DNA from 2 places in the Streptomyces luteireticuli genome. Region 2 is predicted to be linked to the other one. Evidence: riboswitches for the same ligand, from Rfam matches in the RefSeq annotation. Region 2 holds a riboswitch; the other holds the start of a gene.
What was found. Region 2 has a riboswitch for magnesium ahead of AB8735_RS30710 (NRAMP family divalent metal transporter). Riboswitches for the same ligand answer to the same signal wherever they lie in the genome.
Positions count from the first base shown of each region.

Region 1: another riboswitch for magnesium. It lies ahead of AB8735_RS03180 (hypothetical protein); the one in region 2 lies ahead of AB8735_RS30710 (NRAMP family divalent metal transporter).

Region 1 is NZ_CP167927.1:716,414-731,059, reverse strand. Features, by position in the region: gene AB8735_RS03190 (heavy metal translocating P-type ATPase) at 1-1,911, opposite strand, end outside; gene AB8735_RS03185 (metalloregulator ArsR/SmtB family transcription factor) at 2,036-2,401, shown strand; M-box (ykoK) riboswitch at 2,478-2,651, shown strand; gene AB8735_RS03180 (hypothetical protein) at 2,954-3,349, shown strand; gene AB8735_RS03175 (hypothetical protein) at 3,406-3,603, shown strand; gene AB8735_RS03170 (winged helix-turn-helix domain-containing protein) at 3,645-4,142, shown strand; gene AB8735_RS03165 (BTAD domain-containing putative transcriptional regulator) at 4,165-7,362, opposite strand; gene AB8735_RS03160 (NADP-dependent oxidoreductase) at 7,532-8,557, shown strand; gene AB8735_RS03155 (LysM peptidoglycan-binding domain-containing protein) at 8,831-9,382, shown strand; gene AB8735_RS03150 (TetR/AcrR family transcriptional regulator) at 9,621-10,223, shown strand; gene AB8735_RS03145 (helix-turn-helix domain-containing protein) at 10,251-10,988, shown strand; gene AB8735_RS03140 (CoA transferase) at 11,058-12,503, shown strand; gene AB8735_RS03135 (CaiB/BaiF CoA transferase family protein) at 12,534-13,727, shown strand; gene AB8735_RS03130 (acyl-CoA dehydrogenase family protein) at 13,768-14,646, shown strand, end outside.
Region 2 is NZ_CP167927.1:6,825,347-6,839,992, forward strand. Features, by position in the region: gene AB8735_RS30665 (glycosyl hydrolase family 18 protein) at 1-2,505, shown strand, start outside; gene AB8735_RS30670 (MoaF N-terminal domain-containing protein) at 2,638-3,075, shown strand; gene AB8735_RS30675 (MarR family winged helix-turn-helix transcriptional regulator) at 3,098-3,598, shown strand; gene AB8735_RS30680 (SDR family oxidoreductase) at 3,595-4,425, shown strand; gene AB8735_RS30685 (ArsR/SmtB family transcription factor) at 4,482-4,889, shown strand; gene AB8735_RS30690 (nitrate/sulfonate/bicarbonate ABC transporter ATP-binding protein) at 4,901-6,232, opposite strand; gene AB8735_RS30695 (ABC transporter permease) at 6,247-7,938, opposite strand; gene AB8735_RS30700 (hypothetical protein) at 8,097-8,462, opposite strand; gene AB8735_RS30705 (hypothetical protein) at 8,510-8,689, opposite strand; gene AB8735_RS30710 (NRAMP family divalent metal transporter) at 8,807-10,462, opposite strand; M-box (ykoK) riboswitch at 10,760-10,934, opposite strand; gene AB8735_RS30715 (APC family permease) at 11,245-12,915, shown strand; gene AB8735_RS30720 (NADP-dependent isocitrate dehydrogenase) at 13,009-14,646, shown strand, end outside.

The sequences.
Region 1 (14,646 bases), 6.1 Mb from region 2:
TCCGGCGACGCCGAGAGGCAGGGGCAGCGTGCCGACGAGGTCCCAGACCACCAGGCCGGTGATGAAGGTTCCGGCGATGACCAGGTTCTGCACCACCAGCCGGCGAGCCCGGCGCGAGAGGCCGACGACGGTGGGGACGGCGGCCAGTTCGTCGCGGACGACAACGGCGTCGGCGGTCTCCAGGGCGAGGTCGGAACCGGCGCGGCCCATGGCGATGCCGGTGTGGGCGGCGGCCAGGGCGGGGGCGTCGTTGACGCCGTCGCCGACCACCAGCACCTTCCGGCCCGCCTGTTCCATCTCCCGCACGGCGGCGACCTTGTCCTGGGGCAGGAGTCCGGCACGGACGTCGTCGATGCCGACCTCTTCGGCGAGGCGTGCGGCGGCGCGCGGGTTGTCGCCGGTGACCAGCACCGGCGCGCTGCCCGTCAGCGCGGAGAGCGCGGTGACGGTGGCGGCGGCGTCGGTGCGCAGACGGTCGGCGATGCCGAGCACCCCGACCGGGGTGCCGTCGACCCCGACGAGCACCGCGGTACGTCCCTCCCGCTCCAGCTCCGCCGCGGCGGCGGCCGGGTGGTCGTCCCGTCCGCCGAGCAGGCGTGCGGGGCTGCCCACCGCGACGGCCCTGCCGCCGACGGTCGCGGTCACGCCCGTGCCGGGCGCGGAGGCGAAGCCGGTCACCGGCGGGACGGCCAGTCCCCGGGTGCGGGCGCCGTCCACGATCGCGCGGGCGAGGGGGTGCTCGCTGGGGTGCTCGGCGGCCGCCGCGAGGGTCAGCAGCGCGTTCTCGTCCATGCCGGAAGCGGGCAGGGGACGGATGTCGGTCACACGGGGCGTGCCCTCGGTGAGGGTGCCGGTCTTGTCCAGCGCCGCCCGGTCGACCTGCCCGAGCCGCTCCATGACGACGGCGGACTTGACCAGGACGCCGTGGCGTCCGGCGTTGGCGATGGCCGACAGCAGCGGCGGCATCGTCGCGAGTACGACCGCGCACGGGGAGGCGACGATCATGAAGGTCATCGCCCGTAGCAGGGTCGGCTGCAGGGCGGCGCCGAGGAGCAGCGGCAGGGCGAACAGCGCGATCGTGGCGGCGACCATGCCGATCGAGTACCGCTGCTCGATCTTCTCGACGAACAACTGGGTGGGCGCCTTGGTCCGGGAGGCCTCCTCGACCATGGCCACGATCCGGGCGATCACCGAGTCTGACGGATCGCGCTCGACCTTCACCCGCAGGGCGCCGGTGCCGTTGAGCGTGCCGGCGAAGACCTCGTCCCCGGCCTCCTTGGCCACGGGCAGGGGCTCGCCGGTGATGGTGGCCTGGTCCACCTCGCTCGCCCCGTCCAGCACGCGCCCGTCGGCGCCGACGCGTTCACCGGGCCGGACCAGGATCGTGTCGCCCGCCTTCAGGGCGGCTCCCGGCACGGTCTCCTCGCCGCCGTCGTCCGCGATGCGGGTCGCCGTGGCGGGGGCGAGGTCGAGCAGACCCCGTACGGAGTCGGCGGTGCGGGCGGTGGCGATCGCCTCCAGCGCGCCGGAGGTGGCGAAGATGACGATCAGCAGCGCGCCGTCCAGCACCTGCCCGATCGCGGCGGCGCCGATGGCGGCGACCACCATCAGCAGGTCCACGTCGAGCGTTCTCCCGCGCAGGGCCTGCAAGCCGGCCCAGCCGGGCTCCCAGCCGCCGGTGACGTAGGCCGCCGCGTACAACGGGCCCCACGCCCACGCGGGGGCGCCGAGCAGGTGCAGCGGCAGGGCGGCCAGGAACAGCGCCAGGGCGGCGGCGGCCCACCGCGCTTCGGGCAGGGCGAAGATCCGGGTGCGGCGCCGGGGTGCCGGCACGTCACGGACGGCGTCGGCCGCCGGGGACGTGGAGGTCCCTCCGGCCGGAGGGTGGGGGAGGGGCGGGGCGGAGGTCATCGCAGCGGTGATCCTTCGTTCGCGTGCGGGGTCGCGTGCGGGGGAGGGAGCGGGTCCGGCTCCCACCGTACAGGAATACATGAACATCAATTCATCCATTCATTCCGGCCGGTACGATGGGCCCATGGGTCATGGAGCAGCTCCCGCGAACAACGCCGCCCCGCGCACGCGCCTGGACGCGGCCGCTGCCGCGAAGGTCGCCACCACCCTGCAGGCCCTGGCGACCCCGTCCCGGCTGTTGATCCTCGCCCGCCTCCGCGAAGGCCCCCTCCCGGCGACCGAGTTGGCCGCCGAGGTCGGCATGGAGCAGTCCGCCTGCTCCCATCAGCTCCGCCTCCTGCGCAACCTCGGCCTGGTCACCGGCACCCGCAAGGGCCGCTCGGTGGTCTACGCCCTCTACGACAACCACGTCGCCGAACTCCTCGACCAGGCCCTCTACCACGTCGAGCACCTGCAACTCGGCCTCGCCGACGCCCCCGCCGGCTCCTGACGCCCGGCGGCGTCAAGATTGAGTCAACTAGTTGCGTCGATGCGCAAATAAGGTGCAGACTCCTAGGCGTTTGGAAAAGGCACCTCGTTCGGTGAGGCGTCTGTACGGACACAGGCCACTGACCCCACGACGTCGAGAGACGCCCAGGTTCAGGACAGGTCTCCCCGGCCTAAGGGGTGACCCCAAGTGGCTGCCCCCGAACGGGGATTACGCCGTGCAGTGCCAAAGCTCTGACGAGTGGGGGTGAACCGGCCGCAGCGGGCCGGTCCGCTCCACCGAGTCCGTACCGCGCCCGCGAGCGCCCCGGCCGGGAGGAGGCGAGAGAGATGGATCGCAGTCACAGTAGCCCGGGCCGTCATCGGCCCCGCCTCCGTCTGCCCTCGCTCCTGCACGGCACGCGGTAACCGCCTTTCCCCGCGCTCCTGCGCCCGACCGCCCTGGCATCCGTGCGGCCCGATGCCGCCCCGGGGCGCTGGAGGCTGCGCGCTCACAAGGGGATCGCTGCCGCGTGCGCTCCGGACCGCCCCCGGTGAGGGGTTCGAGAGGGCTGCCATGACCGACACGACGATCACCAGCCCGGATCACGCAGAAGGGAGGGCCCTCACCATGCGCCTTCTCCCGCACCTCACCAAGCTCACCGCACCGACCCGACGGTGCCTCCACGCCGCCGCCCGGCCGCACGACCCGTCGTATCGTGCCGGGCACGACTGCCCGCGCCTCCAACTGACCCTGCGCGACGGCACCGAGCGGGACTACCTGCTCGACGACCCCGGCGGCTGCCCCCGGCCCGAGGCCCCGTACGTCGCCTACGACCCGTACGTGCACCTGGCCTACATCCTCGCCCGGCAGGGACGCGACGCCGACTGGCTCGCCCGCTTCGTCGACCTGCCGCTGCCCGCCGCGCAGCGCATCGCCGAAGCCGCGGCCCTGACCACCGCAGACGTCTGACGGCGGTCGCGCCTGCCCTCCCCCCCCGACGCGCCGCCCAACAGAGGTGACCGAGCATGTCCGTCCTCACCACAGTCCACACCCGCTTCACCCCGACCCGTCGCCGGACCGCCGACAGCCCCCTCGACAGCACGTCACCGGTTCCCCAGCCTGCTGCGAACGAGAGGGCCGTATGCCTCCACGCCCATTGGCGCACGGTCACCGGCCCCGACGGGCGCCGGCGCCTCGAGGCCGTCTGGCGCCCGACCCACTGACGACACTTCGCGAACACCCCGCAACGGAAAGGAGGTTCCGCATGACCTTCCCGGCCGTCCTGCTGCTGGACACCGTCGAGCGGCTCATCGACACCGCCCCGCACACCACCACCGTCGCGCACGTCCTGTGCGATGTGACCGAGGAGCCGCGCGCCGACTCCGGCGGTACGGATCTGCCGCGAGCCCCTGTGTACCGCGTGCACGGCCTCGTAGCCGACGTCGGACACCGCACCGTCTCCGTCCTCGGCCGGCCGGTCGAGCTGACCTGCATGGAGCTCGAGCTGCTCGCCCACTTCCTCGCCCATCCCCGGCGTGCCTTCACCCCCGACCGCCTGATGGAGCTCGTATGGCAGCAGTCCGCAACGGGCGTGCAGCACACGGTCGATGTCCACATCGCACGGCTCAGGAACAAACTCGGCCCCCGCCACGGCGCCGTCATCACGAGCGCGGGACAGGCCGGGTACCTCCTCGACCCGACGAAGGCGGCACGGTGGACCCGCTGTTCCGCACCGGTGCCCGACTCGCCGGAAAGCGACTAGCCGCAGGCGTGGCCGACCGCCTTCACCACCCCGCTCGAAGGGGCGCTCCCGCGCCGTCGGCCCGCGCCGCCGCGTATGCGTCCCGCGGTCCCAACGTCCCTCCCGACGCGAGGAGTTCCTCGAAGGGGCCGTTCCCGAGGGACGTCCGCAGCGCCGACATGATCCGGTCCACGTCACCGCGTTCCGCCGTCGGCAGCGGTGCCCCCGCGCCCCGCCGGGCCGCGTCCGCCGCGCCCAGCAGCAGTGCCGCCGGGCGTGCGTCCCCGTGCAGGGCGAGGGCGCCCGCCAGGCCCTCCAGGGCCAGGGCCACGGCGCGCGGGTCGCCGGTGGTGCGGGCGACGGCGAGGCCTTCCTCCTGGCGGGCGAGAGCGGCCGCCGCGTCGCCGCGGAGTTCGGCGACGAAGCCCAGCTCGGCCAGGACCAGGGCGTTGGCGCTGTCCAGGCCGACACGGCGGTGCCAGGCGAGGACGTCGAGCAGGAGGGCCTCGGCCGTGGCGAGGTCGCCGGAGCGGCGGGCGGTCAGGGCGAGGCCGAGGTCCGCGTTGACCTGGCCGGCCCGGAAGCCCTGCAGGCCAGCCAAGTCGTGGGCACGCCGGTGGAGTTGCCGGGCGGCGGCCGGGTCGCCCTCCAGAAGGGCGACCCGGCCCAGGCCCGCCGTCAGATCGGACGCCATGGTGGACAGGCCCAACTCCTCGGCCGCTTCCAGCCCTTCACGCAGGAGGCGGGCGGCGGACGGGTAGTCGCCGAAGATCTCGGCATGGGCCGCGCGCACCCCGGCGGTCCGCGCCCGCCCCCACCGGTCGCCCAGCTCCGCGAACATCGCCACACTCGTCGCGCCCTCGTGCGCCACCCGCTCCAGCTCGCCGAACGACAGGGCCTGGACCGCCCGGTCGGCGAGGGCGGCCGCCTCGCCCCAGCGGTCGCCCAGGGCACGGAAGGCGGCGAGGGCCGCGTCGGACAGGTCGCGGGCGCCCGGCATGTCGCCGATCAGGGACAGGGCGTGGCCGAGGACGTACTGGGCCTCGGCCACGCCGGCGGTGTCCCGGGGGTCGAAGCGTCGCAGCGCCCGGTCGATCCGTCCCGCCCGGTCCGTGCCGTCCCCCTCCATGATCGTCACAGCCGTGTGCCAGGCCTCGGCCCGGGCGCGCGGCGCGCCCTCGGTGCCGTCGGCCGCGGACAGGGCGGACATGAGCGACCGGCGGGCCTGGCCGAGCCGGCCGCGCAGTACCCAGTACGGGGCGAGGGCGCCCGCCAGACGCAGTGCCTCGGCACCCCGCCCCGCGTCCACCAGTACGTCGAGGGCCTCCCGCAGATTCGCGGACTCGGTGTCCAGCCGCGCCAGCAGCGTCCCTTGCTCCGGCCCTCGCAGTCCCCGGGCGGCGCGGACCGCGAACCGGACGGCGTACGCCGCGTGCCGGGCCCGCGCGGCGTCCGACTCGCCCGCCTCGGCCAGCCGGTCCGCACCGTACGCGGCGACCGACTCCAGCATCCGGTAGCGCGGCTCGCCGTGGGCCTCACCGGCCGACACCAGCGAGCGCTCGACCAGGCGGGCCAGCACCTCCCAGACGTCCTCCGGCGCGACGGCGCCCCAGCCCGCCACGGCCTCGGCCCACCCCAGGTCCCAGCCGTCGGCGTGCACCGACAGGCGGCGCAGCACCGTGCGCTGATCCTCCGTCAGCAGATCCCAGCTCCAGTCGATCGTCGCCTTCAGCGTCCGCTGCCGCTCGGGAGTGCCCCGTCGCGCTCCCGACAGCAGCCGCAGCCGGTCGTCGAGCCGGGCGAGCAGGCCGGGCAGACCCAGCGTCCGGACCCGGCCCGCGGCCAGTTCGAGGGCGAGCGGGATGCCGTCCAGGCGGCGGACGAGTTCGGCGACGGCCGGGGCGTTGCCCGGGCCCAGGACGAACCCGGGGGCCGTGGCGGCCGCCCGTGCGGCGAACAGCCGGACGGCGGCCTCGCCGTCCAACGGCCGTACCTCCCACAGCCGTTCGCCCGGCAGGGCCAGCGGCTCCTGACCGGTCATCAGGATGCGCAGCCCCGGCACGCCCCGCAGCAGCCGCCCGGCCGTCTCGGCCGCCGGGGCCACGACGTGCTCGCAGTTGTCGAGGACGAGCAGCAACTCCCGGCCGCGCAGCGCCTCGGCCAGCCGGTCGGGGACGGCGGAGCGCGGGCCCCAGGCGCCGTCGTCCCGCACGCCCAGGGCGGCCGCTATCTCCTCGGCGAGGGCGGCGGCGTCCGACCGGGGCCGCAGCCCGGCCAGTTCGACGAGCCAGACGCCCCCGGCGTACGCGTCGGCCAGCCGGGCGGCCGCCTCCAGGGCCAGGCGCGTCTTGCCCACGCCGCCGGGGCCGGTCAGCGTGACGAGACGGTGCTCGCGGAGCAGGGCCAGGACGGCCTCGGTGTCGTCGCCGCGGCCGATCACCTCGTCGAGCGGGGCGGGCAGGTTGGTGGGCGGGGGAGCCGACGGCACGAGGCCGGGGTCCTGGCGCAGGACGGCGCGGTGGAGCGCGACGAGCTCGGGACCGGGGTCCAGTCCCAGTTCCCCGGCCAGTGCGGTGCGCAGGTCCTCGAACGCGGCGAGCGCCTCGCCCTGGCGCCCGGCGCCGTACAGGGCCCGGATGTGCGTGGCGCGGAGCCGTTCACGGAGGGGGTGGCGGGCGGTGAGGTCCGCCAGCTCTCCGAGGAGGTCACGGTGTCCGCCTGCCGCGAGGAGCGCCTCGGCGCGGTCCTCGACGGCGGTGAGCCGGTCCTCCTCCAGGCGTTCGGCCGTGGCCCGGACGGCCGGTATCCCGGTGAACCCGGCGAAGGCCGGCCCGCGCCAGAGGGCGAGGGCGTCCGTCAGGAGGGCGGCCCTGGTGCGGGCGTCGGGTGTGGCGCGGGCCCGGCCCACGAGGGCGGCGAACCGGTGCATGTCCACCGCCTCGTCGTCCCCGGTACGCAGCGCGTAGCCGGGCGGTCGGCCGACGACCCACGACCGGGCGCCGGGCCGCGCCCGGTCCAGGGCGGCCCGCAGTTGGGACACCTTGGCCTGGAGCGCGCGGTGCGGGGCGGAGGGGAGCGGCACACCGTCCCAGAGCGCGTCGACGAGCCGGTCGGCGCCGACGACGCCGCCCGCGTCGGCGAGCAGCACGGCGAGCAGGGTGCGCACCTTGGCCTCGGGGACCGGCACCGGCTCCCCCTGGGCGGATGTCACCTCAAGTGGACCGAGCACCCCGAATCGCATGCGTCAACCCTAACTGGCCTGCGAGGTCGCGCTTTCGCTGCGCCGTTCGCCCGGACCGCCGGACGGCGTTCCGGCCCGCCCGGACCGTCCCCGAACACCATCCGAACCATCCCCGAACACCCGCCCACCACAGTGGAGCCATCGACAACTGGAGCCCCAAGGAGCCCCGATGACCACCGTGTCCCACGCCCTCCGTACGTCTCGTGAGATCCACCTCGCCTCCCGCCCCACCGGCACCCCCACCGCCGGGAACTTCCGCCTCGTACAGGCCGAGGTGCCCGAGCCCGGGCCGGGGCAGATCCTGGTGCGCAACACCTGGATGACCGTGGACCCGTACATGCGCGGCCGCATGGACGACGCCGCGTCGTACATCCCGCCGTTCGCGCTGGACGCCCCGCTGGAGGGCAGCGCCGTCGGCGAGGTCGTGGCCTCGAGGGCCGACGCCGTCCCGGTGGGCGCCACCGTCTCGCACTTCCTGGGGTGGCGCGAGTACGCCGTGCTGGACGCCGACCGGGCCACGGTCGTCGACACCCGGCGGGTGCCCGCCCGGGCCCACCTCGGTGTCCTGGGCACGCCGGGCCTGACGGCCTACGTCGCGCTCACGGACACCGCCCCGGTGAAGCCGGGCGACACCGTCTACGTCTCCGCCGCCGCCGGAGCGGTCGGCAGCGTGGCCGGCCAGATCGCCCGGCGGCTCGGCGCCGCGACCGTCATCGGTTCGGCGGGCGGCCCCGTCAAGGCACGTGCGCTCACGGAGGACTTCGGCTTCGACATCGCCCTCGACTACAAGGCCGCCCCGATCGGAGAGCAGTTGGCCGAGGCCGCCCCCGAAGGCATTGACGTCTACATCGATGGCGTCGGAGGCGACCATCTGGAGGCGGCGATCGACGCGCTGCGCGTCGGCGGCCGCGTGGCGGCTGTCGGGGCGATCAGCGGCTACAACGCCACCGAGCCGGCGCCCGGACCGCGCAACCTCTACGAGATCGTGACCAAGCGGCTGTCGCTGCGCGGCGTGCTCGTCAGCGATCACTACCACCGCTTCCCCGAGTACCTCGACCGCGCGTCCGAATGGCTCGCCGACGGCACCCTGCGCACCCGCGAGACCGTGCTGGACGGCATCGAGCGCGCCCCGGAGGCACTGCTCGGCGTCCTCGACGGGGCCAACACCGGCAAGATGCTGGTCCGGCTGGGCTGACCGCGCCGACGAGCCGGTCAGCCTCAACTGCCCTCAGTCCGGCGGGAGATCGGATCTCCTCGTTGTGCGGCCATGGTGGTGGGTGTGGCGGCCGGTGGTGACTGCAGTCCACTAATCGGTGAACTGTGTGTGACGGCCTGCGGATCGCCCCGGAGCGGGCGGTAGCGTTCGAGGGCGACGGCGGGTGCGGTCCCCGCCGTCGATGCACGAAGCGACATTGCACGGCGAAGCGAATCCGGCGAAGCGAATCCCCTTATTCCGAAAGGAACATCCATGGGTGACACGCTGTACGTGGGCGATGAACTCGGTCTCGGACAATCCCTGCAGGGCGGTGCCTACACACTGACGCTGCAGGACGACGGCAACCTGGTGCTCTCCGAGCCGGGCGGCGTCGTGTGGGCGACCGACACCCACGACCAGGGCGTTCAGCGGGCCGTGCTCCAGGACGACGGCAACTTCGTGCTCTACGCCGACGACGGCGCGGTGTGGGCCACCGACACCAACGGTGAGGACGTCGACCGGCTGGTCGTGCAGAACGACCGCAACGTGGTGCTGTACGGCAAGGACGGCGGCCCGCTGTGGGCGTCGGACACCAACACCGACGACCCGATCGCCGTCGATGACCCGATCGCCGTCGATGAACCGGAGGACGATGCTCCGTCCGCCCCCGAGTCGCGCACCTACACCGTCGAACCCGGCGACACCCTGTGGGACATCGCCGAGCGCTTCTACGGCGACGGCAACCGCTACGGCGACATCGCCGCCGCCAGCGGCATCGACGACCCGGACGTGATCGACGTCGGCCAGGTGCTGACGATTCCGTGACCCCGGCCCGCCGGTCCGCCCCCGGCCGAGCCCCGCTTCCCCGCGGGGCTCGGCCCCGCCCGGCTCCCGGCGGGCCGCTTCCGCCGCGGGGCGGGGCCGGTCGGACGGGCGGACGCGGCGTCGAGGTACGGGACTTGAAGACCGAGGTGGGTGAGGGTCTGCACCGCGGCGGGCGGAGGTCATGGCCGCTCCCACGGTTGACGCCGCCTACCTGGTAAGTGGTGTTAACCTCGGCGGCATGAGCCAGCCCGCCGAGCGGCGCCCCACCGGCCGCCATCACGGCGACCTGCGCAACGCCCTGCTGCGCGCGGCCCTCGAACTGGTCGGCGAGCGGGGGCCGTACGGCTTCACCCTGGCCGAGGCGAGCCGCCGGGCGGGAGTGAGCGTCGCGGCGCCCTACAAGCACTTCGCCGACCGCGAGACCCTGCTGGCCGAACTCGCCACAAGGGGATACCGCGAGCAACGCAACCGCTTCGCCGACGCAGTGGGCGGCAGCGAGGACCCCGTGGAGCAACTGGCCTCCTTCGCCTCCTCCTACGTCCGGTTCGCCGCCGAGGAGCCGGCGCTCTTCGACATCGCCTTTCACGCGGGCCTCGACAAATCCCGCTTCGCCGAGCTGGCTTCGGCCGGCGACGAGGTGGCCGGCCTCCTGCTGCCCGTCGCCCGCCGGCTGGCCCCGGACGCGGACGGCGCGTCCGATCTGCTGCTCCGCGTCGCCGGCGCCGCGCACGGCCTCGCCGTATTCCTCCGTCAGGGCCTTTTCGGAGCGGGAAGCGGGGCCCTCGCGGACACGGAGGAGAAGGCGGCGCGCACGGCCCGGGCGATCGCGCGGCGGCCGTAGACCCTCGATGGGAGAAGGTGGGGCGGGATGAGCGAGCACGGACAACGGCGACGGCACCGTACGGTGGACCGGGTCGCGTGGATCCTGGAGGCCGCCGCGCGGGCGCCCGGCGGGGTGACCGTGGCCGAGCTGGCACGGACGGTCGAGGCGCCGGCGAGTTCGGTGCAGGATCTGGTCAACGGCCTTGTCGCGACCGGCTTTCTGCTGGAACAGCACCGGCGCTTCAGGCTCGGGCCCGCCCCGCACGTCCTCAACCTCATCGCCGGCCGGGTCGTCCCGCGGATCAGCCAGGACGAGCTCGACGGACTGAGCCGCGTCGCGGGCACCCCGGTGCTGCTGACGGTGCGGGTCGGGCTCGACGCCGTGTACCTCGCGCGCGGCGGCGAGGACGAGATCCCCCGCCTCGTGCCGCTCGCCGACCGGCATGTGGCCCGGCCGCTGCTGCGCACCGCCGCGGGCCGTCTGCTGCTGGCCTTCACCGACGAGGCGGAGCGCCAGGGGCTGCTCGACGAGCTCGCCCGCCACGACCCCGAGGCGGTGGCCGAGTTCCGCCGCGCTCTCCCGGCGATCCGCGCGTCGCGGATCAGCCGCAGCGAGGGTCTGGCCGATCCCGAGGCCGGCGCACTCGCGATCCCTGTCACCGACGGCCCCGTCGTCACGGGAGCCCTCGCCCTGGTACGCCGGCGTCGCGGCCGCTCGGAGCGGCTGTTCCTGGACCGGGCGGCGGCCCGGCTCCTCGCGCACATCCAGGAGAGGCGGACGTGACGTCCGCATCGATTCACGGATATCCGTGAACGTGGGCGCTTGAGCGGTACCGGGAACGAGCATCCCGGCATGACTTCGAACACGCCGACCACCACCGAGCCGACGACGCCGACGCCCACCGGCGAGATCGTCTCCCAACTGCTGCACACCCTCGGCGACCCCGACCCGGCCCGGGGCGCCGAGGACATCACCGTCGTCGGGGCCGATCCCCTGGTGCCCTCGGTGCACCGCCTCGCCGATGCCATGTCCGCCGCGATCGGTGTCTTCGGACGGCAGACGGCGGCGGTCGGCGAACAGCGCGGTCACCGGCACCAGAAGGTGGAGGTGCGGGCCGGGGCCGCGATCGACCAGCTCATGGCGACGTATCACACGACGCTGTCGGGGCGCCCGATCGGCGTCCTGCTCGACGATCCGGCGCTGCTCGGCAACAACGACTTCTACCGGGCGCGCGACGGCCGGTGGATCTTCATCATCACCACCTATCCCCATCTGCGGGACGCCGTCCACTCCGTGCTGGGGTGCGGGCCCGACAAGGCCGGGATCGCGCGGGCCGCGGCCGACTGGGACGCCTTCACGCTGGAGGAGGCCATCTGCGCGCGGGGCGGCGTCGCCTGCGCGGTGCGCAGCCGGGACGAGTGGCTCGCGCACCCCGCGGGGCGGTACGTCGCGCAGCGCCCGGTCGTCGAGATCGAACGCGTCGGTGACGGACCGGTCCGGCCCCTGGAGCCGGTCGGCGAGGCCGATGAGGCGCTCACGGGCGTACGGGTGCTCGACCTCACCCATGTCATCGCGGGCCCCGTCGCGGCGCGACTCCTCGCCCAGTTCGGCGCCGACGTGCTGCACCTGTCGCGTCCCGACCGCCCCGACCCGATCCCGATGATCGCGATGACCGGCGGCGGCAAGCGCAACGCCTACTGCGACCTGCGCGACGATCACGACCGTGCGGCCTTCCACGACGCGCTCCGGGACGCGGACGTCTTCGTGCACTCCTACCGGGGACTCGCCCGGCACGGGGCGTCGACCGAGGAACTCGTCCGGCGCCGCCCCGGACTCATCACCCTCGAACTCCATGCCTGGGGCGCCGAGGGCCCCTGGGGCGAACGCGGCGGCTTCGACCAACTCGCCTGCTCGGCAACCGGATTCGCCGTCGAGGAATGGACCGACCGGCCGTCGCTGCCGCCGACGTACCTGCTCAACGACTACCTCGCCGCCTATCTCGGGGCCGCTGCCGTGGCCACGGTCCTGCGTCGGCGCGCGGCGGAGGGCGGCTCCTGGCGGATCCGTGTGACCCTGGCCGGGGTGTGCCACTGGGTGCAGGAACTCGGGCTGCTGGCACGGGAGGACGTCATCGGCCTGCCCCGGCCCGGGCGCGCGCCGCTCGCCGCGCTGTCGACCACCGGGACCGACTTCGGCCCGCTCACCGAACCGGCGACACCGTTCGCGTACAGCGGGCGCACGGTCCCCCAGCCCGGCCGGCGTTCCCCGCTCGGGTCCGCCTCGCTCCAGTGGCGTTAGACCATTTCCACTCCCAGGAGGCACCGGAAGATGTCCGAGAAACCGAGCGGCCCGTCCGGCCGAGGACTCCTCGCCGGAGTCCGCGTCATCGAACTGGCCGGCGTGATCATGGCCCCGTACGCCGCCCAGCAACTCGGCGACCTGGGCGCGGACGTGATCAAGGTCGAGCCGCCCACGGGCGACATGACCCGCCACTACCCGCCGCGACGCCACCCCGGCATGGGCGGCCCGGCACTCAACCTGAACCGCAACAAGCGCAGCGCCGCCATCGACCTCAAGGCCCCGCACGGCCGCGACGCCCTGCTCGCCCTGCTGCGCACCGCCGACGTCTTCATCACCAACCTGCGCCCGCAGGCACTGAAGAAGCTCCGCCTCGGCTACGACGAGGTCGCGGCCGTCAACCCCGGCCTGATCTATGCCAATGCCCAGGGCTTCCGCAGCGACAGCCGCCACGGTACGCACGCCGCCTACGACGACATCATCCAGGCGGCCACCGGCCTGGTCTGGCTCAACCACAAGGTCTCCGGCCAACCGCACTACGTTCCCACGGTGTTGGCCGACAAGATCTGCGGCATGCAGATCGCCCAGTCGGTCCTGGCCGCGCTGCACTACCGGGAGCACGGTGGCACCGGGCAGCACGTCGAGGTCCCGATGGCCGATACGATGCTCGCCTTCAACCTGGTCGAGCACCTGGGAGCGGCAGCCCTGGAGGCCGACGGGGAGTTCGGCTCGGCCCGTTCGCTCAGCCCGCGGCGCCGGGCCCTGCGCACCGCCGACGGCTGGATGTGCATCCTGCCGCACAGCGACCGCAACTGGCGGGACTTCACCGCCTTCGTGGGCCGCCCGGACCTGGCCGCCGACCCGCGCTTCTCCACCGGCCCCGACCGGGCCCGCAACGCCGACGCGTTCTATCCGCTGCTCGCCGAGCTGACGCCACGTCACACCAGCGCCGAATGGCAGGAGTTCTGCGACCGGGCGGGCATCGCCGCCGCCCCCGTGCTCGACCTGGAGTCCGCCGCCACCACCGCCTACGCCCGCGAGGGCGGCCTGCTGCGCGAGGCCGAACACCCCACCGAGGGCCGCTACCGGGTCATCGGCCGCCCGGTGCGCTACTCGGCCGACCCGGAGCCGGAGTTGCGGCCCTGCCCGGGCATCGGCCAGCACACCGACGAGGTGCTCCGCGAAGCCGGCTTCGACCCTGCCCTGCTGCACCCCACGGACTGAGACGCATCAGTCGATCCACCAACCCGGGAGCGAACACGCCATGTCTCCTTCGACACTCTCACCGATCGCCTTCTCCGATGTCACCCTGCCCGACTCGGCCCGTCGGCTCCGTGCCGAGGTCCGTGCCTTTCTCGACGAGGAGCGGGCCCGCGGCACCGTGCTCGGCCGCCCCGACTCCTGGCTGGCTGGCTGGGACCCCGGCTTCAGCCGCCGCCTCGCCGAGCGCGGCTGGGTCGGCATGGCCCTGCCCACCGAGTACGGCGGCGCGGGGCGCGGCTTCCTGGAACGCTATGTGGTGATCGAGGAACTGCTCGCCGCCGGCGCCCCGGTCAGCGCCCACTGGGTCTCCGACCGGCAGGCCGGACCGTCCGTCCTCCAGCACGGCACCGAGTCCCAGCGCCGTTTCTTCCTGCCCCGGATCGCCGCCGGGCAGTGCTTCTTCTCCATCGGCATGAGCGAGAAGGGCAGCGGCTCCGACCTCGCCTCGGTCGCCACCCGCGCCGAACGCACCGCCCACGGCTGGCGGTTGACCGGCACCAAGATGTGGACCGGCGGCGCCCACGCCAACGACTACGCCATCGTGCTGGCCCGCACCGACGACACCGAGGACCGGCACGCCGGCCTCAGCCAGTTCCTCGTCGACCTGCGCGCCCCGGGCGTACGGGTCGAGCCGATCCATCTGATGAGCGGCGAGCACCGCTTCAACGCCCTCCACCTCGAAGGCGTCGACGTACCCGACGGCATGCTGCTCGGACAGCAGGGCGACGGATGGAAGCAGGTCACCGGCGAACTCGCCTTCGAACGCAGCGGCCCCGAACGCTACCTGTCCACCTTCCCCCTGCTGGTCTCCCTGCTCCGCGAACTGGAGCAGCGCCCGGCCACGGCCGAACAGCTCACCCAAATCGGCATCCTGACGGCA
Region 2 (14,646 bases):
GCGGGGGAGAAGGGGGATCCCAAGTACCTCGTCTCCAACATCCCTTGGTCCAAGGTGTCGCACATCAACTACGCCTTCGCCCGCGTCGACAACGACCGGATCTCCATCGGCGACCCGGGTGACGCCAAGAACCCGGCGACCGGTATGACGTGGGACGGTGCGAAGAACGCCATGGACCCGTCGCTCCCGTACAAGGGGCACTTCAACCTGCTCAACACCTACAAGAAGAAGCACCCGGCCGTGAAAACGCTGATCTCCGTCGGCGGCTGGGCGGACACGCGGAATTTCTACGCGATGACGACCAACGGCGACGGGTCGGTGAATCAGGCGGGGATCGATACGTTCGCCGATTCCGTGACCGCGTTCCTGGACCGGTACGGGTTCAACGGCGTCGATATCGACTACGAGTACCCGACCGCCCTCCCCAACACGGGCAACCCCAAGGACTGGGACGTCTCCAACCCCCGTCGCAAGGGGCTTCAGCAGAGCTACAACGCGCTGATGAAGACCCTGCGCGAGAAGCTGGACAAGGCCGGGGCGGACAAGGGGCGTTACTACCTCCTCACCTCCGCCGGGTCCTCGTCCGGGTATCTCGTGCGCGGGCTCGACGCCGGACAGGCGCTCCAGTACCAGGACTTCGTCAACGTCATGACGTACGACCTGCACGGCTCGTGGAACAAGTTCGTCGGCCCGCAGGCGCCGCTGTACGACGACGGCAGGGACAACGAGCTGGCCGACGCCGGCATCTACGACGACAAGGGAGCCAACACCAAGGACTTCCAGAAGCACGGCTACTTCAACGTCGACTGGGCCTACCACTACTACCGCGGCGCGCTCCCGCCCGGCCGCATCAACCTCGGCATCCCGTACTACTCCCGGGGGTGGCGCGACGTACAGGGCGGCTCGGACGGGCTGTGGGGGACCGCGGCGATGCCGGACCAGTCCAAGTGCCCGGAGGGCACCGGGGGCCGGGGACCGGCCAACGCGCAGTCCTGCGGCCTGGGCGCGACCGGGATCGACAACGTCTGGCACGACACCGAGGACGGCCGTGAGGTCGGCGCCGGGTCCAACCCGCTGTGGCACACCAAGAACCTCCAGGACGGTGTCACCCCGGGGTATCTGGGATCGTTCGGGGTCAAGGACGGGAAGCTGACCGGCACTTACGCCGAGAAGTACTCGGCCGCGCTGGAATCCCCCTGGCTGTGGAACGACGCCAAGAAGGTCTTCCTCTCCACCGAGAACGAGCGCTCCATCGACGCCAAGGCGAAGTACATCGCCGACAAGGACATCGGCGGCGCGATGGTCTGGGAGCTCGCCGGCGACTACGGCAAGCGTTCCAACGGCGAATGGGGCATGGGGTACGACCTCACCACCCGCCTGGACAACGCCCTCAAGGGCGCGGGCGCGTACGGCAACGCCAAGGCCGGGGGACGGGCGCAGCCGAGGGAGGTGATCGACGTCAAGGCGGAGCTGGTGGACTTCCCCACGGGGAAGGACGACTTCTACCCGGTCCAGCCCAAGCTGCGGATCACCAACGACAGCAAGGTGACCCTCGGCCGGGGCACCGAGATCTCGTTCGACATCCCGACCTCGACACCGCCCATCGTCAAGGACAACGACTACAAGGAGATCAAGGGGCTCACCCCGGGGCACACCGGCCCCAACGCCGGTGGTCTGAAGGGCGACTTCCACCGGCTCACGCTCAAGCTCGGCTACTGCGAGGACCTGCCGCCGGGCAAGTACCGGGACATCGACCTCAAGTACTACCTGCCGATCACCGGCCCCTCGAACGTCACGTTCAGGATCGGGGACAAGGAGTTCGGCAGCACGGGCGACCGGCGCCGCGAGACCGACGTCGTCGATCCGCCGGCCCCCGCCTCCGGCGACCGCTGCCAGGCGGCCGACTACACGAAGGGGCAGGTCTACCGGCCCGACGGCGGACGGCTCTGGCGGATGTACGACAAGGGTGACAAGGGCTGGATGTTCGAGTATGGCGACAGCCCCTCGGGCCGTCCAATGATGATCGACAACAACCCCGACCAGTCCCGCGTCCACCTGGTGGAGCTCGGTGAGTCCAACCCCAACCAGTACTGGAAGTTCCGCCCGGCGGGGAACGGCCTCTACGCGATTGCCAGCGGCGACCGCTGCCTGACCGTGGCCGACTCCCGCAAGGACGTCGCCTCGGTCGGCTGTGACGGACGGGCCGAGCAGAAGTGGAAGCTCGTCCCGATCGCCGACAACGGGAGCGAAGGGGCACCCGGAGGGCCCCGGCACAACGGGGTGTTCAAGCTCCGCTCGGCCGTCGGCGACCATGACGTCGAGGTCGCCAACGGCACGACGACCCGGGAGACCCACCTTCTGAACGGTGACCCGTCGGCCTCGACGGCCGCGTTCGTGAAGCACGACGGCTGGTACTGGTACGCCCAGTGGTACACCACCGTCGCCCCGGGCCAGGCCGAGTCCAACGGCGGCAAGCCCTGGAAGAAGCTCGGCCCGGCCGCGTAGCGGACGGGGTGGAAGGGGCCCGGTGGAGCGGTGACGCTCCGCCGGGCCCCTTCTCGATGCCGAGGTTGACGTGTCAACCATGACCTCCGTAAGGTCACGGTTGACACATCAACCTCATCGGGAGGTCCCCCCATGACCCGCTTCCCCCTCCGGATCGGCGCCGCCGCGCTCCTCTCCGTCACCGCGATAGGGCTGAGCCCGGCCGTCGCCCAGGCCGCGGACTGCCCGCCGGGCAAGGCCGTCACCCGGACCGCCCCGCCGAAGTTCGCCGACCGCACGCTGAAGATCTCGTACGACAACGGCTTCGTCTTCCGGCTCGACTTCGACGGCGCCCGTACCGCGCACTGGAAGGTCCTCGCCGGCCAGGACCCCGCCGAGGGCACCGTCAAGGTCGCCCACCGCGAACTCGCCCCCGGCGTCTACCGGCTGAAGTGGACCGAGGCCGACGGCACGACCGTCGAGCAGGTCCAGGACTGGCGGAACCGGACCGTCCGCGCGGTGATCCGGTTCGAGCAGGACGGCAAGCAGCAGCGGCTGGACCTCAAGGGCACCTTCGCGACCGTGTGCTGAAGCCGTTCATTAAGGTGCTTCCGTGAGCGACACGGAGTGGTTGGACGGGGACGAACGACGGGCGTGGCGCGGCTACGTCGCCATGAGCGAGATGCTCGAGGCACGGCTGGGGCAGGATCTGCGCAGGGCCGGGCTGTCGAGCGCCGACTACACCGTCCTCGTCCTGCTCTCGGAAGCGCCGGAACGGCGGCTGGGCCTCGGCGAGCTGGGTGCCGAGGCCCAGTGGTCCAAGAGCCGGGTGTCCCACCAGGTCCGGCGGATGCAGGAGCGCGGACTGGTCGAGCGCACGGGCGACGCGGACGACCCGCGCCGGGCCCGCGCCGTCCTGACCGGGCGCGGGGCCGAGGCCCTGCGCGCCGCGGCCCCGCTGCACGTGGCCGGCGTCCGCCGCTACTTCCTGGACCACCTCACACGCGAACAGCAGGCCCAGCTCGTCGAGATCGCCCGCAGTGTCCTGCCGCACCTGGGGCCGGCCCCGCTGCCCCCGGAGCTGCGGGAGGGCCGGGGAGGGGAAGAAGCATGACAACGGAACCGCGCACCTACATCGTCACCGGCGGCGGAACGGGCATCGGCGCCGCCACCGCCCGGCTGCTCCGCGCCGCCGGGCACCACGTCGTCGTCTCCGGGCGGCGGGCCGGGCCGCTGCGGAGCCTCGCGGAGGAGACGGGCGCCCTCGCCCACCCCTCCGACATCGGCGACCCCGAGGCCGTCCAGGGGCTGGTGGATGCGGCCGTGGCCGCCCACGGGCGGCTCGACGGGCTCGTGCTGAACGCGGGCATCGGACGCAGCGGAGCCGTGGGCGAGCTGTCCGTCGAGGTCTGGGAGGAGGTCATGCGGACCAACGTCACCGGACCGTTCCTGCTGCAACGCGCCGCCCTGCCCCACCTGTTGGAGACCCGCGGCGCCGTCGTCGCGGTCGCGTCGGTGGCCGCGCTGCGCAACGGCGTGGGGAACGCCGCCTACGCGACGTCCAAGGCCGCCCTCCTCCAGCTCTGCCGCTCCCTCGCCGTCGACTACGGGGCGCGGGGGCTGCGGGCCAACGTCGTGTGCCCGAGCTGGGTGCGTACGGAGATGGCCGACGGGCGCATGGCGCGGTTCGCCGCCTCCGAGGGGCTGGGGGAGGGGGACGAGGGGCTCGACGCGGCGTACCGGGAGGCCACCCGGCTGACCCCGGCGGGCCGTCCCGGAGCCCCGGAGGAGGTCGCCGAGGCCGTGGCGTGGCTGCTCTCGCCCGCCGCCTCCTACGTCAACGGGGCGGTGCTCACGGTGGACGGCGGGGTGACGGCGCTCGATCCGGGGACGGCGGCGTTCGGTCTCCGCATCGAGCCGCGGGCGGGCGGGGAGGGCTGAGGCTCCGGGCGCGGATCAGGGGCCGCCGGATCAGGGGCCGCCTTTAGACTCGGTGCATGGACCCTCATGATTCGCCGGACCATTCCCGCGGCGTCGAGGAGGCCGTCGCCGTGCTGAAGGCCGTGGCCGACCCGACGCGTTTCCAGGTGCTGTGGGCGCTGGCGCAGCGCGAGCACTCGGTGGGGCAGCTGGCCGAGATGGTGGAGGCGCACGTGGCGGCGGTGTCGCAGCACCTCGCGCGGCTGCGGACCGCGGGGCTGGTGGTGTCGCGGCGGGAGGGCACGCGGATCTACTACCGGGCGGCCGGGGCGCATGTGCGCACGCTGCTCGAAGGGGCGGTGCTGGCCGCCCGGGCCGAGCCGGAGGGGCCGGGGACGGACGGCGGTACGGGCGGGACGGCCGCCGTGGCCCCGGCGCCCGCCCGGGCCACCGCGCGGCTGCGGCCCCGGGCCGTCAACGGCTAGGGCGTGTCCGGCTAGCGGGCGCCTTCGTCCAGGGCGTACTGCTCGGGCGCCGCGTCGTAGGAGTACAGCTCGGCGTAGCGGCCCCAGTCGGTGGCGGTCTCCAGCTGCTGGGTGACCTGTTCGCTGGTGTAGTGGTGGGCCAGCAGGTCGCGGAAGAAGCCGGCGCGCAGGGTGCCGCCGGTGCGGCGCAGGCTGGTGACGATCAGCTTGACCAGGGGCGCGGCCTCCTGCACCGCCTCCGCGAAGATCGTCTTGGATTCCTGGACGTCGGCGCGGGCGAAGGCCGTGCCGCGCGGGGTGAGGACCAGGTCGCCCTCGCTGATCACGGCGAAGCCCAGCAGGTCCAGGGCGTCCACCTGGGGCAGGAGGTCGTCCACCTCCAGGCCGAGCTCCTCGGCGAGGTCCGCGAGGTCGCAGCGGTTGCCGTGCATGGCGAGGATCTCGGCGAGGCCGGAGAGGCCGTCGACGCTGGCGCCGGGCAGCGGGGTGTTGGCGGGCGTGCGGCGGGCGAGTTCGGGGGAGCGGCCGGGCAGGTGCGGGGCGGTGTCCTTCTCGCGGCCGGTCATCACCTGGTAGATCGCGTCGATCAGGGCGTCGAACTCGGGCGCGTTGCGGTCCCGGGGCCGCTCCAGCGGGACGTCGAAGGCGGCCCGCAGGGTGCCCGGGCGGGAGCCGAGGACGACGACGCGGTCCGCCATCAGCACGGCCTCCTCGATGTTGTGGGTGACCAGCACCACGGCCCGGGTGGGGAACTGGCCCGACGCCCACAGCTCCATCAGCTCGCCGCGCAGGTTCTCGGCGGTGAGGACGTCGAGCGCGGAGAACGGTTCGTCCATCATCAGGACGTCCGGCTCGACCACCAACGCCCGTGCGAAGCCGACGCGTTGGCGCATGCCGCCGGAGAGCTCCTTGGGGTAGGCGGACTCGAAGCCGTCGAGGCCGATGAGGTCGATGGCCTGGAGGGCGGCCGTGGCGCGCTCGGAGGCGGGCACGCCCCGTGCCTCCAGGCCGAGTTCGACGTTCTGCTGGACGGTGAGCCAGGGCAGCAGCGCGAAGGTCTGGAAGACCATGGCCGTTCCGGGGTTGGCGCCGGAGAGGGGCTCGCCGCGGTAGGCGACGGTGCCCGAGGTGGCGGGGATCAGCCCGGCCAGACAGCGCAGCAGCGTGGACTTGCCGGAGCCGGAGCGGCCGAGCAGGGCGACGATCTCGCCGGCGCGCACCTCCAGGTCGATGCCGGCCAGGACGGGGAGTTCGCCGTCGGCCCCGGCGTAGGACTTGGTGACCGCCTCGGCGGTGAGCAGCACCTCGCCGTCGGGGTGCGGCGGCGTCACGGTGCGGATCATGGCAGGGCTCCTTCTCACAGGGAGTAGCGGGTCTCGGCCAGGCGGTAGAGGCGGCGCCAGACCAGCCGGTTGAGGCCGACCACGTACAGGGCCATCACCGCGATGCCGGCGATGAGGTGCGGGTAGTCGCCCCGGGAGGTGGCCCGCGCGATGTAGGCGCCCAGGCCGGTGGCGGTCAGCGTGGTGCCGCCGAAGGTGACGACCTCGGAGACGATCGAGGCGTTCCAGGCGCCGCCAGAGGCGGTGATGCCGCCGGTCACGTACGCCGGGAAGATCCCGGGGATGATGAGACGCTTCCAGCGCTGCCAGCCGCGCACCCCCAGGTCGTCCATGGCCTCGCGCAGGTCGGAGGGGACGGCCGCGGCGCCGGCGATGGTGTTGAAGAGGATGTACCACTGGGCGCCGAGCGCCATCAGCAGCACCCCGCCGATATTGATCGACAGCCCGGTCCGCAGGAAGAACCAGGTGGCCAGCGGGAAGAGGAAGTTGGCGGGGAAGCTCGCCAGGAGCTGGACGAACGGCTGGGCGATCCGGGCCAGTTTCGGCGAGAAGCCGATCCTCACCCCGATCGGCACCCACACCACCGTCGCCACCACCACCAGGACGACGACGCGGGCGAGGGTCGCCAGCCCGAGCAGCAGCGGCTCCCCGAACACCCCCAGGCCCGTACGGGCGTTGAGGTAGCCCAGCAGGTCGAGCACGCCCCAGACGACCAGCCCGCCGGCCACCACGGCGAAGACGAGGTCGCCGGTGCGGCGGCGCGTCCGGTTGACGGCCAGCGGCCGGTCGTCGGTGCCCAGCAGCCGCCCGGCCCGGCCCAGCGCCTCGCCGACGGGGCGCGCCAGCCGGCCGAGCAGCCGCGGCCAGGAGGAGCGGCGGACGAAGTCCAGCACCAGGGAGCGCTGGACGTCGGAGGCCTCGGACTGCTCGTTCTTGAACCGCTCGGCCCAGGCGGTCAGGGGCCGCCAGAAGACGAAGTTCACGCCGATGACCATGACGGTCATGGTGGCGACCGCCCAGCCGATCTTGCCCAGGTCGCCGTCGTGGATGGCGGTGCCGGCGAACGAACCGACGCCCGGCAGCGCGTACTTGTGCCCGGAGACGCTGATCGCCTCCGAGGCCACCAGGAAGAACCAGCCGCCGCCGAAGCTCATCATCCCGTTCCACACCAGCCCGATCGCCCCGGCCGGCAGCTCGATCCGCCAGAAGCGCATCCAGCGGGTGAAGCGGAACGAGCGCGAGACCTCGTCCAGTTCGCGCGGCAGGGTGATGAGCGAGTGGTAGAAGCCGAAGGTCATGTTCCACGCCTGGGAGGTGAAGATGGCGAAGACCGAGGCGCATTCGAGTCCCAGCAGGGAGCCGGGGAAGAGGGAGATGAACCCGGTCACGGCCACCGACAGGAAGCCCAGCACCGGGACGGACTGCAGGATGTCCAGGGCCGGGACCAGTACCCGCTCCAGCCGCCTGCTGCGGGCGGCCGCGTAGGCGTAGCAGAGGGTGAAGACGACGGAGGCGGCCAGCGCGGTGAACATCCGCAGCAGGCTGCGCGCCGCGTAGTACGGCAGCTCGGCGGGGTCGGTGTCCACCTTGACGACCTGCGCCGGGTCGAAGGAGACCGTGACGCCCTTGCCCACCCGCAGCAGCAGGTACAGCCCCACGAGCACCGCCGCGGCCACCACCGCGTCCACCCAGGAGGTGCGGGACAGCCGGCCGGTCAGCCGGGCGGGCAGGGAGGTCCGCCAGGCGGCGGAACGCGACGGGTAGGACACGGGGTGGCTCCTGTTGACGGCGGCGTGCCGTCGCCCCCCGAAGGGGGGTCAGGCGCTGCTGCCCGCGGGGCAGCCGGGGTGGTACGGGTCGGTGCTCACGGCAGTCTCGCTTCGTCGCGCTCCGCCCCCAGTCGAGCACACCCGGAGGGCATTGTCGCGGGCAGTGCTCCGCCGTTCCAGCGCACGCCGCGTACGCCCCGTTCCCCGGAGAGCCGGTCCACCAGGCGTTCCAGGGAGGGGGACGGGCCGTCCAGGGTGAAGTCCACCCGCAGGAGGACGGTGGCGCCGTTGTCGGCCGCGACGACGCGCAGGCCGTCCAGCCTGCCGTCGGCGGAGGCGAAGGCCAGCACGCACAGGGCGCGGACCTTGCCCTCGACGCGGCGGTCGCACAGGGCGTGGAGGGTGCCGGTCACCGGCGCGGGGCGCGGGGCCGGGCGGAGGCGGCGGGGCAGGAGCTTCATGGGACACCTCCCGGGGGTCGGATGTCGGAAAGGAGTTGGGGCGGCGGTCAGTGGGCGCGCGGCCGGGGGCGTGCCGGGGCGCCCGTCGTGTGCAGGACGGGGCTGTCGACGGCGCCGTCGGCGACGCGGCGCAGCGCCGTGCGGAGGGCGGTGCGGAGGGGAGCGCGGAGGCCCGTCGCGGTCGGGTACGGGGTCCGGGGGACGTGGAGGACGGACAGGACGGACATGCTTCGGTCACCTCCGTGGCACGGTGGGGTACGGGACAAGTCCCGCAGGGGGAAGGGGTGTTCCCGGGGCGGCGGCGGTGAGGGGAGGGCCGCCGCCCCGGGCGTTCCGGTGGCGCCTCAGTGGCCCAGGGCCAGCTGCGCGATGCGGACGATCACCAGGACCATGGCCGCGAGCAGGTAGGCGCGCAGGGCGGTGAGGCCGACCTTGCGGCCGGTGGAGATCAGCGGCCTGGGCAGCTCGTCCAGGGGCGGCATGCGCCAGGTGTCCCGGCCGGTGCGGTCCACCGGTCCGGAGAGCGCCCAGCCCTTGCGGCGGCGGCGCGTCTCGGCGTACCCGAGGGCGAGGATGCCCGCGACGCCGCAGACGCCCATGATGTCGAGGATCGCGCCCGAGGTGATGCCGGGGAACACCACGGCCGCGGTCAGGATCACCGACAGGGTGACGAGCACGGCGACGACCACCGAGGTGAAGACGTTCATCGCGCGGCCGTTGACCCAGGGGCCGAGCACGGCCTTGTCGTTGCAGAGCAGCAGCAGGAAGACCGAGGCGGAGGGCAGCAGGACGCCGGCGAGGGTCTGGACGCCCTCGGTGAGCAGGCCGAGCGGGGAGCCCGGAATGACCACGATGATCGCGGCGGCGAGGATCAGGCCGGCGAAGACCGCGTAGAAGCCCTTGGCGCCGCGTACGCCGCGGTGCAGCGAGTGCTTGAGGCCCATCACGTCGCCGATGGCGTAGGCCGTCGAGAGGGAGACGGCGGAGGCGCCGATGATCGAGGCGTCCAGCAGCGCGATGGCGAACAGCACGCCCGCGGTCTTCCCCGCGTACTTCTCCAGTCCGACGGCGACGTCACCGGCGTCGGTGAAGTTGCCGAACTCGGCGTGCCCGGCGAAGGCGGCGGCGCAGAAGCCCATCATGGCCGCCGCGCCGAGGACCACGATCACGATGCCCAGCCACAGATCGGCCTTCTCGTAGCGCATGAACCGGGGGGTGATGCGCTTGTCGATCACGTACGACTGCTGGAAGAACAGCTGCCAGGGGGCCACGGTGGTGCCGACGATCGCGATGATCAGCAGCATGACGTCGGAGAGCTGGGCGCCGTGCGGCATGCCGGGGACGACGAAGTCGTGCGCCATCCGCCCGGTGGACGGGTGGACGAGGAAGTAGACCGGGATCAGCAGCAGCGAGCCCGCGCAGAGCAGGACGGCGGTGCGCTCGAAGCGCCGGAAGGAGCCGGTGGACGCGGCGGCCACCACGATCACCGCGGCCAGCAGCACGCTGGGCACCTTCGGCAGTCCCAGGTAGCCCACGGCCAGGGTGATGCCGATGAACTCCGTCACGATCGTCAGCGCGTTGAGCAGGAAGAGGTCGATGACGGAGAACGCGCCCCAGAACTTCCCGAACCGCTCCAGGATCAGCCGGGCGTGCCCGACGCCGGTGACCGCACCGAGCCGCAGCACCATCTCCTGGTTCACATAGAGCACGGGCACCAGGAGCAGCAGCGTCCACAGCAGCGTGGTGCCGTAGTTCTGCCCGGCCTGGCTGTAGGTGCCGAAGGCGCCGGCGTCGTTGTCGCCGACCATGACGATGAGGCCGGGGCCGATGATCGCGAGGAGCGTCCTGAGCTTGGCGGACAGGCCGCGGCGCGGGGCCGTGTCGTCCATCCTGATGGTGCCGAGGGCGCCGCGGATGTCGCCGACGTGGGCGTCGTCGAGGACGGCGGTGCGGTGCGCCGTCACCGGCGGCGGCGTGGCGGTGGTGGTGAGGTCGGTCATGACAGCCTCCCGGTCCCCCGTCAAAAGGGGAGGTTCAGGGCACGCGGCAGCGATCCCCCCTGCGGGCGGGCAGCACGAGGACCCGGGGCGGTGGATACCGCACGGGTGGGTGCTGGGCGCGGGCGCGCAGGGAAGGTGGTTACCGCGTTCCGGAGGTCAACGAGGACGTGCGGATGCGGGGCCGGATGTGGCCCTGACTACTGTGACTGTGACTGCCATCCATGTCTCTCGCCTCCTCCCGGCCGGGGCGCGCGGGGGCGCCGTACGACACGGCAAGGAGCGGACCGGCCCATGACCGGTTCACCCCAACTCGTCAGAGCTTTGGCACTCCACGGCGTAGTCCCCGCAGGCGGGGCAGCCACTTGGGATCACCCCTTAGGCCGGGGAGACCTGTCCTGAACCTGGGCGTCTCTCGACGTCGTGGGGTCAGTGGCCTGTGTCCGTGAAGACGCCTCACCGAACGAGGTGCCTCATACATCGCTGTTTGCATCGCTGTTGTGAGCACTGCGAACGCTCAGCAGCATAGCGCCGTACTTGCGCGTTGACGCAACTACTTGACACAAGCTTGACCCCGAGGTCTACGGGCTGTGACGGAGCCCGCCCTTCCGGGCCCGGGCCGTTACCGTCGGTTGTCGTACTATGTCTGATGTCGCTGTTGCGTTTTCGGCTGTCTCGCGAGTTTCGATGTGCGGTGAACCAGGCCGGTGAGTGGCGCGGGCGGACCTCTCCGCCCGGCCCGGCAGGTGGCGTCACCAGTTTCCCGGCAGAACGGAAAGCACCTCGTGGACCTGAGCGCGGCCAATAACGCGGGCAACAAGAAGGGGCTCAGCCTCTTCGCCCTGATCATGATCGGGCTGGGGTCCATCTTCGGCTCCGGCTGGCTCTTCGGGGCCGGCCAGGCCGCACAGGTCGCCGGCCCCGCCGCGCTGGTGGCCTGGGTGATCGGCGCGATCTTCATCGGCATGATCGCCATGTCCTACGCCGAGGTCGGCGCCGCCTATCCGCTGCCCGGCGCCATGGCCCGCTTCGGCTCCATCTCGCACGGCCCGGTGCTCGGCTTCGTCACCGGCTGGGCCGTGTGGATCGCCACCGCCTCGCTGATCCCCATCGAGGCCATCGCCGGCACCCAGTACATGTCGTCCTGGAACTACGGCTGGGCCCGCGGCCTGGTCTCGAACGGCAGCCTGAGCGCCACCGGCATCGCCACCGCGCTCGTCCTGACCTTCGCCCTCTGGCTCGCCTGCTACTGGTCGGTCACCCTGCTGGCCCGGGCCAACAACCTGCTGACCCTGGTCAAGTTCGCCATCCCGGTCCTCGCCTGCGGCGCGCTCATCGCCTCCGGCTTCCACACCGGCAACTTCACCTCCCACGGCGGCTTCGCCCCCAACGGCTGGTCCGCGGTGCTCACCGCCGTCACCGCCTCCGGCGTCGTCTTCGCCTTCAACGGCTTCCAGGCCGTCGTCAACCTCGGCGGCACCGCCAAGAACCCCGGCCGCGCCATCCCGCTCGCCCTCGTCGGCGCGCTCTCCCTCGGCCTGGTCATCTACCTCGCGCTGCAGGTCGCCTTCCTCGGCGCCGTGCCCCCCGAGAAGCTCGCCGAGGCCGGCGGCTGGAGCGGCATCAACTTCGCCTCGCCCTTCGCCGACCTCGCCAAGCTGCTGATGCTCCACTGGGTCGTCACCATGCTCCAGTTCGGCGCCTTCATCTCGCCGAACGGCGCCAACATCGGCAACGTCGCCTCCTCCGCCTACCTCGCGCAGAACCTCGCCGAGACCGGCTTCTTCCCCAAGAAGATCGCCGAGGTGCACCCCCGCTACGGTGTCGCCCGCCCCGCGATGTGGCTCAACCTGGGCTTCTCCGTCCTCCTGCTGCTCACCATCGGGCACAGCTGGGAGGCCCTGGCCAGCGTCGTCTCCGCCGCGATGGTCGTCTCCTACCTCATGGGCCCGATCGCCGTCGGCGTCTTCCGGAAGACCAAGCCGCAGCTGCCCCGCCCGTTCAAGCTGCCCGCCGCGGCCGTGCTCTGCCCGGTGACCTTCGCCTTCGCCGCCTGCGCCCTGTACTGGTCGAAGTGGCCCAACACCGGCAAGGTCGCCCTCCTCACCCTGGTCTCCGTGCCGATCGCCGCCGTGGTGCTGCGCCGCAAGGGCGAGAAGAGCCTCGCCCGGCAGTTCGCCCCCGCCTGGTGGATGATCGCCTTCCTGCTCTGGCTGGCCCTGCTGTCCGCGCTCGGCAGCACGGAGTTCGGCGGCCACGGCGTCCTCCCGGGCGGCGTGGACATCGCCCTGGTCGCCCTGTCGTCCGTGGGCTTCTACTACTGGGCCGTACGGGCCGGTGTCCGCGCCCACGAGGCCGGGCTGCCCGGCCCCGACCCGGTCCTCGACGCAGCCGCCGCCGACGCCGCCGTCCCCGGGCCCCGGCAGCCCGAGCCCGCCGGGACCGCCGCCCGCTGACCCGGCGGGGCAGGGCCAGGTGAGCGACACCCCGGCGACGAGATATCTTGATATCAAGCAATGTTGCAAACGTGGAGTGGAGCGGAGCACCCGGTGACTGACTCGACCATCATCTACACGCACACCGACGAGGCGCCGGCGCTGGCGACGCATTCGTTCCTGCCCGTCATCCAGGCCTACGCCTCGACCGCCGGGATCACCGTGGAGAACCGCGACATCTCCCTGGCCGGGCGGATCATCGCGCACTTCCCCGAGTACCTGGAGGAGGGCCAGCGCATCGCCGACGCCCTCGCCGAGCTCGGCGCCCTGGCCAAGACCCCCGGCGCCAACATCATCAAGCTGCCCAACATCTCCGCCTCGATCCCGCAGCTGAAGGCCGCGGTCGCCGAGCTCCAGAGCCAGGGCTACGCGCTGCCGGACTATGTGGACGACCCGAAGACCGACGAGGAGCGCGAGATCCGCGCCCGCTACGACAAGGTCAAGGGCAGCGCCGTCAACCCCGTCCTGCGCGAGGGCAACTCCGACCGCCGCGCCCCCGCGTCGGTCAAGAACTACGCCAAGACGCACCCGCACCGCATGGGCGCCTGGACCCCCGAGTCGAAGACGAACGTCGCCACCATGGGTGAGGACGACTTCGCCTCCACCGAGAAGTCCGCCGTCATCGCCGAGGACACCACCCTCCGCTTCGAGCACGTCGCCGCCGACGGCACCGTCACCGAGCTGCGCAAGCCGCTGGCGGTCATCGCCGGCGAGGTCGTCGACGCCTCCGTGATGCGCGCCGCCGCCCTCAACACCTTCCTCGCCGCGCAGGTCGCCCGCGCCAAGGCCGAGGGCGTGCTGTTCTCCGTGCACCTCAAGGCCACGATGATGAAGGTCTCCGACCCGATCGTCTTCGGCCACGTCGTGCGCGTCTTCTTCCCGAAGACCTTCGCCGCGTACGGCGAGAAGCTCGCCGCCGCCGGCCTCTCCCCGAACGACGGCCTCGGCGCCATCCTGAACGGCCTGGCCGCGCTGCCCGAGGGCGACGAGATCAAGGCGTCCTTCGACGCCGAGCTCGCCGAGGGCCCGGAGCTGGCGATGGTCGACTCCGACAAGGGCATCACCAACCTGCACGTCCCGTCCGACGTCATCGTCGACGCCTCGATGCCGGCCATGATCCGCACCTCCGGCCACATGTGGGGCCCGGACGGCAAGGAGGCCGACACCCTCGCGGTGCTGCCCGACAGCTCGTACTCCGGCGTCTACCAGGTCGTCATCGACGACTGCCGCGCCAACGGCGCCTTCGACCCGGCCACGATGGGCTCCGTCCCCAACGTCGGCCTCATGGCCCAGAAGGCCGAGGAGTACGGCTCCCACGACAAGACCTTCGAGATCGCGGCCGCCGGTACGGTCCGCCTCGTCGACGCGGCCGGCAACGTCGTTCTGGAGCAGGCCGTCTCCGAGGGCGACATCTTCCGCGCCTGCCAGACCAAGGACCTGCCGGTCCAGGACTGGGTCAAGCTCGCCGTCACCCGCGCCCGCGCCACCGGCGCCCCGGCCGTCTTCTGGCTGGACGAGAACCGCGCCCACGACGCCCAGCTGATCGCCAAGGTCCGGCAGTACCTGCCGCAGCACGACACCGAGGGCCTGGAGATCAAGATCCTGTCCCCGGTCGAGGCCACCAAGTTCTCCCTGGAGCGCATCCGCCGCGGCGAGGACACCATCTCGGTCACCGGCAACGTCCTGCGCGAC